3 regions of the Gottfriedia sp. NPDC058432 genome follow, and region 2 is predicted to be linked to each of the others. Evidence: riboswitches for the same ligand, from Rfam matches in the RefSeq annotation. Region 2 holds a riboswitch; each other region holds the start of a gene.
The links. Region 2 has a riboswitch for S-adenosylmethionine ahead of metK (methionine adenosyltransferase). Riboswitches for the same ligand answer to the same signal wherever they lie in the genome.
Positions count from the first base shown of each region.

Region 1: another riboswitch for S-adenosylmethionine. It lies ahead of ACFWM3_RS13075 (methionine ABC transporter ATP-binding protein); the one in region 2 lies ahead of metK (methionine adenosyltransferase).
Region 3: another riboswitch for S-adenosylmethionine. It lies ahead of ACFWM3_RS04275 (trans-sulfuration enzyme family protein); the one in region 2 lies ahead of metK (methionine adenosyltransferase).

Region 1 is NZ_JBHXLC010000011.1:70,046-73,334, reverse strand. Features, by position in the region: gene ACFWM3_RS13090 (helix-turn-helix domain-containing protein) at 1-418, shown strand, start outside; gene ACFWM3_RS13085 (ASCH domain-containing protein) at 644-994, shown strand; gene ACFWM3_RS13080 (hypothetical protein) at 1,000-1,434, shown strand; SAM riboswitch class I at 1,729-1,846, shown strand; gene ACFWM3_RS13075 (methionine ABC transporter ATP-binding protein) at 2,022-3,038, shown strand; gene ACFWM3_RS13070 (methionine ABC transporter permease) at 3,028-3,289, shown strand, end outside.
Region 2 is NZ_JBHXLC010000001.1:31,981-35,269, reverse strand. Features, by position in the region: gene metK (methionine adenosyltransferase) at 124-1,320, opposite strand; SAM riboswitch class I at 1,529-1,643, opposite strand; gene pckA (phosphoenolpyruvate carboxykinase (ATP)) at 1,956-3,289, shown strand, end outside.
Region 3 is NZ_JBHXLC010000003.1:23,797-27,085, reverse strand. Features, by position in the region: gene ACFWM3_RS04280 (ATP-dependent DNA helicase) at 1-1,724, shown strand, start outside; SAM riboswitch class I at 1,803-1,906, shown strand; gene ACFWM3_RS04275 (trans-sulfuration enzyme family protein) at 1,988-3,157, shown strand; gene ACFWM3_RS04270 (trans-sulfuration enzyme family protein) at 3,163-3,289, shown strand, end outside.

The DNA of each region.
Region 1 (3,289 bases), on a different contig from region 2:
AAAGAGAAAAGATTTTGAAAACGCGCAAATATTATTTAAGGTGACACTTGATAAGGTAGATCGGTCTTCTTATAAATACGTTAAATACTTGTATAACTATTTGGAAAGTAGTTTTTTGGGGAATTTACTACAGAAAAATGATTTGCTTAAAAAAGCTAATGAAGGAAAAGCTATTGCAGAAAAATTGGACTCCAGTTTATTCAAAATATTATTCCGACTTTTAATCTATCTTATAGAGGATAAACTCGATCAGTATTATATTTTTATGGAGAAGACAGCCTTAATCTATTTCCAGTCAGTAAGTAATATGGTTGTTTTTAAAACATATGTCGAAAAATTATATAACAACTACATAGAAACTAAGAATTATGCGAAAGCAATCAATCTATCTAAGTTTATTTTAGAAGAGAATATTTAGGGAAGATAAAAGCACATATTTGATTAGACTGAACCCAATAAAGTAGATCGAGGCAACGTTGGTTTTAAAGGGTGTTATTTTATGCTATGCTTGTGTAACTTATTGCTGTTTCAAATATCTTTCATAAAAATTTGCTAATTTTGTACTAATTTAATTAAAATGGAACTAGTCGTTTTTTTTTTTAGTCTTTACGATAAATTTAAATTGAAATGGAGAATGAATTAGATGACAAATCAGAATGAAACGAATGCTTTACCGCCAAAAACATGTACAATTGAACGCCTTGTTACGCTTCAAGAGGATGTTGAAAAAGTATTGGCAGGACAAAAAACTGCTACTCGCCGAAACGGAAGATATGCAGATGTTGGGGAAGTGATGACCCTTCAAAATAATCAGTATGTTGTTGAAAAAGTTTATTCTCAAGCCCTTGGTGAATTGACAGATGAGGATGCTAAGCAAGAAGGCTATGCGACAGTAGAAGAGTATAAACAATCGATCCTTTCAATCCACCCTGGGATGCCTTGGTTGCCAAAAATGAGGGTATGGGTTCATGAGTTCCGTCTCATCCAAGAATAATTTTCATGCTGTATAGATTTCTTCTTTATATACATATTGCTAGTGTAATCCTATCGATTGGCCCTTTTTTTGTATTGATTCCGATACTCAAAAAGCTGCATACCTCAAAGTCTGCGATACAACAGATTTATTTGGATGTATTCCGGTTTGCTGTCAGATTGGCAAAGCATGCTGGGCATGTATTGGTTGGATCAGGGGTTTTGTTGGTACTAGTGGGTCATTGGTCGTGGAAGACATCTTGGATTGTGATGACGATTCTTCTTTTGGTGAGTTCATTATTTTTCCTAGCTAGAGCCTTTTCACCGACCATTCGGAAATTCAGTGAACCAACCCATGACCAGAAAATGCTAATTCAGAAGCTTCGTCGATCCATCTGGATTTACATCGTTCTATTGATGGTTATGCTATGGTTCATGGTAGTAAAGCCTGCATTATGGTAGGTATGATTCAATTAAGCAGACAGGTTCTCTTTTATCGGAGGCCTTGTCTGCTTTTTTGGTCTTCTTTTAAATGAAATGCTTATACAAACTCAAAAAATAAGTATATTGACCTATTTCAAATGGAATATAGAATAGGTTTTTTTGATTTGAATATAAAGGACCTAAGACCTTATTCATAAAAAAAATGCTATTTTAAAACACAATTTATTCTAAAAAACTTAAAAATAATTCTTGACGTATTATAAAAAGAGAGATAACATGAACTCAATAATTTAAAAACTTAATAAATTCTATTACTTATCCAGAGAGGTGGAGGGACTGGCCCTACGATACCTCGGCAACGGGTTTGTTGTTTCGAAACAAATACCGTGCTAATTCCTGCAAATCGTTTAAGCGATTTGAAAGATAAGAAGTAAAGTGGCTTATATATTATAACCCCTCTTCTTATCTGTCTTATTGGATAAGAAGGGGGGTTTTTTGATGAGTTGCCATAGGAGAAAAAGGAGAAAATATAATTATAAAACCTAGTTTTCGAATGTGTTTACTTAGTTATAATGTTTGGAATAACTTGCATTGGAGGAAGAAATTTGATTGAGATTAAAAATGTCTCCAAGGTTTATCCTGGAAGGCCACCAATTAAAGCTTTAAATAATATTAATATGAAAATTGAGAAAGGTGAGATCTATGGAATCATTGGCTTTTCCGGAGCGGGAAAAAGTACATTGATTCGTTGTTTAAATAGACTTGAAGAGCCAACAGAAGGATCAGTTCTGATAGATGGATTGAACTTAATGACATTAAATGATGAAGAGTTACGTAAGACACGTAGAAAAATTGGTGTCGTATTCCAACACTTCAATCTACTTTCAGCCAAAACGGTATTTGATAATATCGCAATGCCGCTATACCTTGAAGGAAAGAAGAAACGGGATGTTCAGGAAAAGGTAATGGAATTAATTGAATTTGTTGGACTGACAGGGAAGCAAGATGTATTTCCGGGGCACTTATCGGGGGGACAAAAGCAAAGAGTTGGAATTGCAAGGGCACTTGTAACAGACCCAGATCTGTTGCTATGTGATGAAGCTACATCTGCATTAGACCCTGAAACAACAAAGAATGTATTAGAGCTTTTAAGGAAGGTAAATAAATCCTATAATCTTACAATTTTTCTTATTACCCATGAAATGAGTGTAATTCGTGATTTATGTGATAAAGTGGCTGTCATTGATGATGGTGAAATTGTCGAGGAAGGTAATGTTTACGACGTTTTTACGAATCCACAAAAAAGTATTACAAAGAATTTTGTTAACACTGTATTACAAAATGAGGTGCCGTCTAAGTTATCGAAAACATTATCAAAGGGGAAATATTATCAATTAGTCTTCCTAGGTGAAAAGGCAGCCAATCCACTATTATCGGAGGTTCTTAAAAAATTCGATATTCATTTAAACATTCTTTATGGATCGATTACAGAGCTACAAGAAAGACCTTATGGGAATTTGCTTGTGGCACTAGAAGGAACAAAAGAGGAAAGCGCAAAAGCTATTAAATTTATTTCGGAAAAGGGGATAGATGTAAGGGAGGTTGAGTTAAATGGAGCTTAATTGGGAATTCTTTTGGCCGCAGTTTTTACAGGCAACTCAAGATACATTTCTAACTGTACTAGGGTCATTTATTTTTGGCACAATCATAGGATTGCCTTTAGGTATTATCCTAGTTGTAACAAGGCCAGGTCATATAATGGAAAACAAACCTTTATTTACGTTGTTAAATACCATTATAAATATTGTTCGATCTGTACCATTTATTATTTTACTAGTTGCCATTATACCGTTTACTAGATTATTGACGGGAA
Region 2 (3,289 bases):
TTCAGTCATTTAAACCTATGAAAAATGATTTTTAAGTATACCTATATGTAATGTAATTCGTAATTCTAATTAAACAAAAAAGACTGAATATAGCATATGCCATATTCAGCCTTAATCATTTTATTATAGACCTGCTTCAGTTTTTAAAACTTCTGCTTTGTCAGTACGCTCCCAAGGAAGATCGATATCTGTACGGCCAAAGTGACCATAAGCAGCAGTTTGTTTGTAAATTGGACGACGTAGGTCAAGCATTTTAATAATTCCAGCTGGACGTAGGTCGAAGTTGTTGCGAATTACTTCAACTAATTTTTCTTCTGAAACTTTACCTGTACCAAAAGTATCAATAGCGATTGAAACTGGTTTAGCTACACCAATTGCATATGCTAATTGAACTTCAGCTTTATCAGCTAAGCCAGCAGCTACGATGTTTTTCGCAACGTAACGTGCAGCGTAAGCAGCAGAACGGTCAACTTTAGTTGCATCTTTACCAGAGAATGCGCCACCACCGTGACGAGCATATCCACCGTAAGTATCAACAATAATTTTACGACCTGTTAAACCTGCATCACCTTGAGGTCCACCGATTACGAAACGACCTGTTGGGTTGATAAAGAATTTTGTGTTTTCATCAATTAACTCAGCTGGTACAACTGGTTTGATTACAAGTTCTTTAATATCATTTTCAATTTGAGCTTGAGTAGCTTCTGGACCATGTTGTGTTGATACAACGATTGCATCAATACGAACTGGTTTGTTGTTTTCATCATACTCAACTGTTACTTGAGTTTTACCGTCTGGACGTAAGTAAGAAACTGTTTCATTTTTTCTAACTTCAGTTAAACGGCGTGCAATTTTGTGAGATAATGAAATTGGAAGTGGCATTAATTCAGGTGTTTCATTAACAGCAAAACCGAACATTAAACCTTGGTCTCCTGCACCGATTGCTTCAATTTCTTCATCTGTCATGCTACCTTCACGAGCTTCTAATGCTTGGTCTACACCTAAAGCGATATCTGCTGATTGCTCATCAATAGAAGTTAAAACTGCACATGTATCTGCATCAAATCCGTATTTTGCACGGTCATAACCGATTTCACGGATTGTTTCGCGAACGATTTTTGGGATATCTACATAAGTAGAAGTTGTAATTTCACCTGCAACAAGTACTAAACCTGTTGTAACTGAAGTTTCCGCTGCTACACGAGCATTCGGATCATTTGCTAAAATTGCATCAAGAATTGAATCTGAGATTTGGTCACAGATTTTATCTGGATGTCCTTCTGTAACTGATTCTGAAGTAAATAAACGACGTTGTGACATTGAGTCCCCTCCTAAATTGAATTGACGGATCTCTTTTTTCTCAACATAAGAATAAAAAGTTTGTTCCTATTCCTATGTTTCCCATTTAAGATAAAGATAACTCAGTGTAAATTACGAAATTGCCACTGTATTTAAGTTTTGAGCAAAAAAAAAGCCTTCCTCTTATCAAATATTACCTGAGGAAAGGGTTCTTGGTATTTGCCTTTCGCTCTTATCGTCCAAGACATAAAAAATAGTCTTGCATCAGGTTCAGCACCTTTCACTAAAAGTGAGGTTGCTGGGCTTCGTAGGGCCTGTATCCCTCCACCTACTCGGGATAAGAGAGTATCCGTATGAAAAGTATCATATTAAAATTTCACTTTCTTGTCAACAATTTTCATCATAACTTAGACATAATTCTACAATAACTTTATCCCTACATTCATTTCTATTTAATGGGAAATTACTAATTATTATACTTACATTTAAATAACTTACTTCATTTAATAAGTAAATTTTGCTCAAATTTATTTTTTAATCAAATTCATAACACATTTTGCCAACTAATAGTATACACTATTAAAATAAATGTGTTATACTATTTATCGAGATACCTACATGGCAGACAAATTATATTTAAAGGATGGTATTAGTATATGAAGACAGTTGATGTAAACTTTGAATTAAACGAATTACTTACTAGTAATCAAATGTATAACCAACTAAGCGTTTCTGAGTTAGTTGAAAAAGTCCTAACAAGACAAGAAGGAATTTTAACGTCAACGGGAGCAGTTAGCGTTTCAACAGGCAAATATACTGGACGTTCACCTAAAGATAAATTTATTGTTCAAGAGGCATCTGTTGAAAATTTAATCGATTGGGGTTCAGTAAATCAACCAATCTCTGCTGACGTATTCGAAAAATTATATAGCAAAGTACTTAACTACTTAAAAGATCGTAACGAATTATTCTTATTTAAAGGATTTGCTGGTGCAGATACTGAGTATCGTTTACCTATCCAAGTAATTAACGAATTTGCATGGCACAACTTATTTGCTCATCAATTATTTATTCGCCCAACTGAGCAAGAACTTACAACACATGAAGCAGAGTTTACAATTGTTTCGGCTCCGACATTTAAAGCAGACCCTGTAGTTGATGGAACAAATTCAGAGGCATTTGTTATTGTATCATTTGAAAAGAAAATAATCTTAATTGGTGGTACGGAATATGCTGGAGAAATGAAAAAATCTATTTTCTCAATCATGAATTTCCTATTACCACAAAATAATGTTTTACCAATGCACTGTTCTGCTAACGTTGGTAGCGAAGGCGATGTAGCATTATTCTTTGGACTTTCAGGAACTGGTAAAACTACATTATCTGCAGATGCAGACCGTAAACTAATCGGTGATGACGAGCACGGCTGGTCAGATAATGGTGTATTCAATATTGAAGGCGGTTGCTACGCTAAATGTATCAATTTAACATTTGAAAAAGAGCCACAAATTTTCTCTGCAATTAAATTTGGTACAGTTTTAGAAAATGTAGTTGTTAAACCTGATAGCCGTTTAGCTGACTATGATGATACAACTTTAACAGAAAATACTCGTGCTGCATACCCAATGCAAGCAATTCAAAATATCATTGAGCCAAGCGTTGCTGGACATCCACATGCAATTATCTTTTTAACTGCTGATGCATTTGGAGTATTACCTCCAATCAGTAAATTAACAAAAGAGCAAGCTATGTACCACTTCTTAAGTGGATTTACTAGTAAATTAGCAGGTACTGAGCGTGGTGTTACTTCTCCACAAGTAACATTCTCAACATGTTTCGGATCACCATTCTTACCGCTTCCAGCTGTAGAATATGCAAAAATGCTTGGTGAAAAAATTGAAAAGCATAATGTAAATGTATTCTTAGTAAACACTGGTTGGACTGGTGGAGAATACGGTGTTGGTAAACGTATGAATCTATCTTACACAAG
Region 3 (3,289 bases), on a different contig from region 2:
TAAATTTTCCCTTTCCTTCTTTTAGAAAAGGTCAAAGAAAGTTAGCAGGTGCGGTATATCAAACAATTCAAGAAGGTAATAATTTATTTGCGGTAGCCCCAACCGGAATTGGCAAAACGGTTTCGACTATTTTTCCGACAGTTAAAAGTATTGGTGAGAATAGTATAAATCGAATGTTTTACTTAACTTCTAAGACGATTACTAGGACTGTTGCTGAAGAAGCATTTAAGCTAATGACAGATGAAGGACTTTGTATAAAGTGTACGACGATTACAGCAAAAGATAAAATCTGTTTTAAAGAAGAGACGATGTGTCAAAAGGATTATTGTGAATTTGCTAATGGTTATTATGACCGAATAAATGATGCTGTTCTTGATATTCTTTCATCGGAAAAATCGTTAACTAGGGAGAAAATAGAAGAATATGCCCGCAAACATACAGTATGTCCATTTGAATACTCTTTAGATTTATTAAATTCTTCCGATGCGATTATTTGCGATGTAAATTATATTTTTGATCCTAGAGTTTCGTTAAAACGATTATTTGATGAACATAAACGAAGTTCGGTTTTATTAATTGATGAAGCTCATAATCTTGTTGATCGTGCAAGAGAAATGTATTCTGCGAGTCTATTCAAATCTAAATTTTTAGAGTTGAAAAATAGATATAAAAATTTAAAAGATGAACTTTATGACATAATAAATGAAATAAATAAGCGATTTATTGAATTAAGAAAAAAATGGAAGGACGTTGTAACCCCAGTTTCAAAGGAAATAGATGGTGATTTACTAGAACTTCTACATACATTCAATGAAATCGTAGAAATAAAATTACAGGAAATGGAAGAGGACGAAAATAAACAAATTCTACTTGATACATATTTTGAGTCACTTAACTTCGTCAAAATTGCGGAGTTTTTTGATGAAAATTATGTATGCTACTATGAACTATATAAAAGTGAAGTACATTTAAAGTTATTTTGCCTTGATCCTTCTAAAGTAGTGAATGACGTCATAAAAAGATTTCGCTCTACAATTTATTTTTCGGCTACTTTAACGCCAATACAATATTTTCAAGATATGCTTGGTGATCAAAGTCGAGATTATACAATTTCAATCGATTCTCCTTTTCATAGAGAACAACTGGAAGTAACAATTGATCCTCTTTCAACTCGATACCAAGATCGTGAAAGAAATTTAGAAAGATTAATTGATTCTGTCTATAAAGAAATTACGAAAAGAAAAGGTAATTATTTAGTTTTTTATCCGTCATATCAATATTTAATTCAAAGTGTTGATTTATTTAAAGAGAAAAACCCTAACATAAAGACAATCGTTCAAGAAAATGGTATGTCTGAAATTGAACGAGAGGAGTTCCTTTTACAGTTTGATAGTCTAAATGAGGAAACTTTGGTTGGGTTTGCTGTATTAGGTGGAATATTCTCTGAAGGGATCGATTTAAAGGGGGATCGCTTAAACGGTGTCGTAGTAGTGGGTGTAGGATTGCCACAGATTTGTTTAGAAAGAAATATTTTAAAGGAGCATTTTAATTCGGTTGGAAAAAATGGGTATTATTATGCATATGTCTTTCCAGGTATGAATAAAGTAATGCAAGCGGGTGGAAGAGTTATCCGTTCTGAATCAGATGAAGGGACTTTATTACTAATTGATGATCGATATAAGAGTTCACTTTATCAAAGTTTATTACCTGAAGAATGGAAGTAAGAGTTAATTATTAAATAATTCAAAAAAAACGATTGATAATTATCAGAGTTTTTAATATACTAACAATATAATTTAATAATCTTATCAAGAGCGGTGGAGGGACTGGCCCGACGAAACCCGGCAACTCTAGTAAATACTAGAAAGTGCTAAATCCTGCAGGTGAAAAACCTGGAAGATAAGAGCGATATGTTTATTTTCAGACATAACCACTTCTTATTTTTTAGGAAGTGGTTTTTTTATTTGACTAAAATGGGGGATTTATAATGACTAACACAAAAGAGGCTTTAAACACGAATAAAAAATCGATTGAAACGGTAGCTGTTCATGGTAGCAAAGGGTATGATCCATTAACTGGTGCAATTAGTTATCCAATTTATCAATCAGCTACATTTAAGCATGCAGGTCTACATCAGTCAACTGGATATGATTATGCAAGATTACAAAATCCAACACGAGAAGAAGTCGAAAATACTGTTGCAAAATTAGAAAGTGCAAATTATGGCGTTGCATTCGCAACAGGAAATGCAGCAGTTACTGCAGTATTAAGCTTATTTAAAAAGGGTGATCACCTAATTGTTTCAGATGATTTATATGGTGGTACATATCGCTTATTCGAAGAAATTTATTCGCCATATGGACTTGAGCATAATTTTGTTGATACGACTGAAATTGAACATATTCTTGATGCACTTAAACCGAACACAAAAGGAATTTTTATTGAGACACCTTCAAATCCAATGATGAAAGTAACTGATTTAAAAAGAGTAGTAGAGATTGCAAAAAAACGAGATATTATTGTAATTGTCGATAATACATTTTTAACTCCTTATTTCTTTAGACCAATTGAATTAGGGGCAGATGTAGTTGTTCATAGTGGAACAAAGTATTTAGGTGGCCATAATGATACACTAGCTGGCTTCGTCGTAACGAATTCAGAATATACAAATGAACGAATTCGCTATTATCAAAAATCAACAGGTGCAACATTAGCTCCATTTGACTCTTGGTTAATCTTAAGAGGAATTAAAACATTGCATTTACGCATGGAATACAGTCAAAAAAATGCGATTGTACTTGCGAAGTTTTTAGAAAATCATCCAAATGTTACTGAAGTATATTATGTAGGATTACCAACGCATAAAGGGTATTCAATTATTAAAGAACAGGCAACTGGATTTGGTGCAATGATTTCATTTAAAGTGAAGGATTTAAGTTTAGTAGAACAGGTTTTAGGAAGCGTAAAAGTCATTACATTCGCAGAAAGTTTAGGTGGAGTCGAATCGTTAATTACGTATCCACATACACAAACTCATTCAGAGATGCCAGAGGAATTTAAAAGAAAGCTTGGTCTAGATGACCATACATTACGTTTATCAGTGGGAATTGAACATATTGATGATTTATTAAATGACTTAGAAAATGCATTGGGGTGATGAGCATGCAATTTGGAACGAAACTAATTCATAACGGAAATGAAATTGATCAGGCAACAGGTGCATTAAGTATACCAATTTATCAGACATCAACGTTTCATCAATTTGATATAGAGAATTTTGGGAAGTACG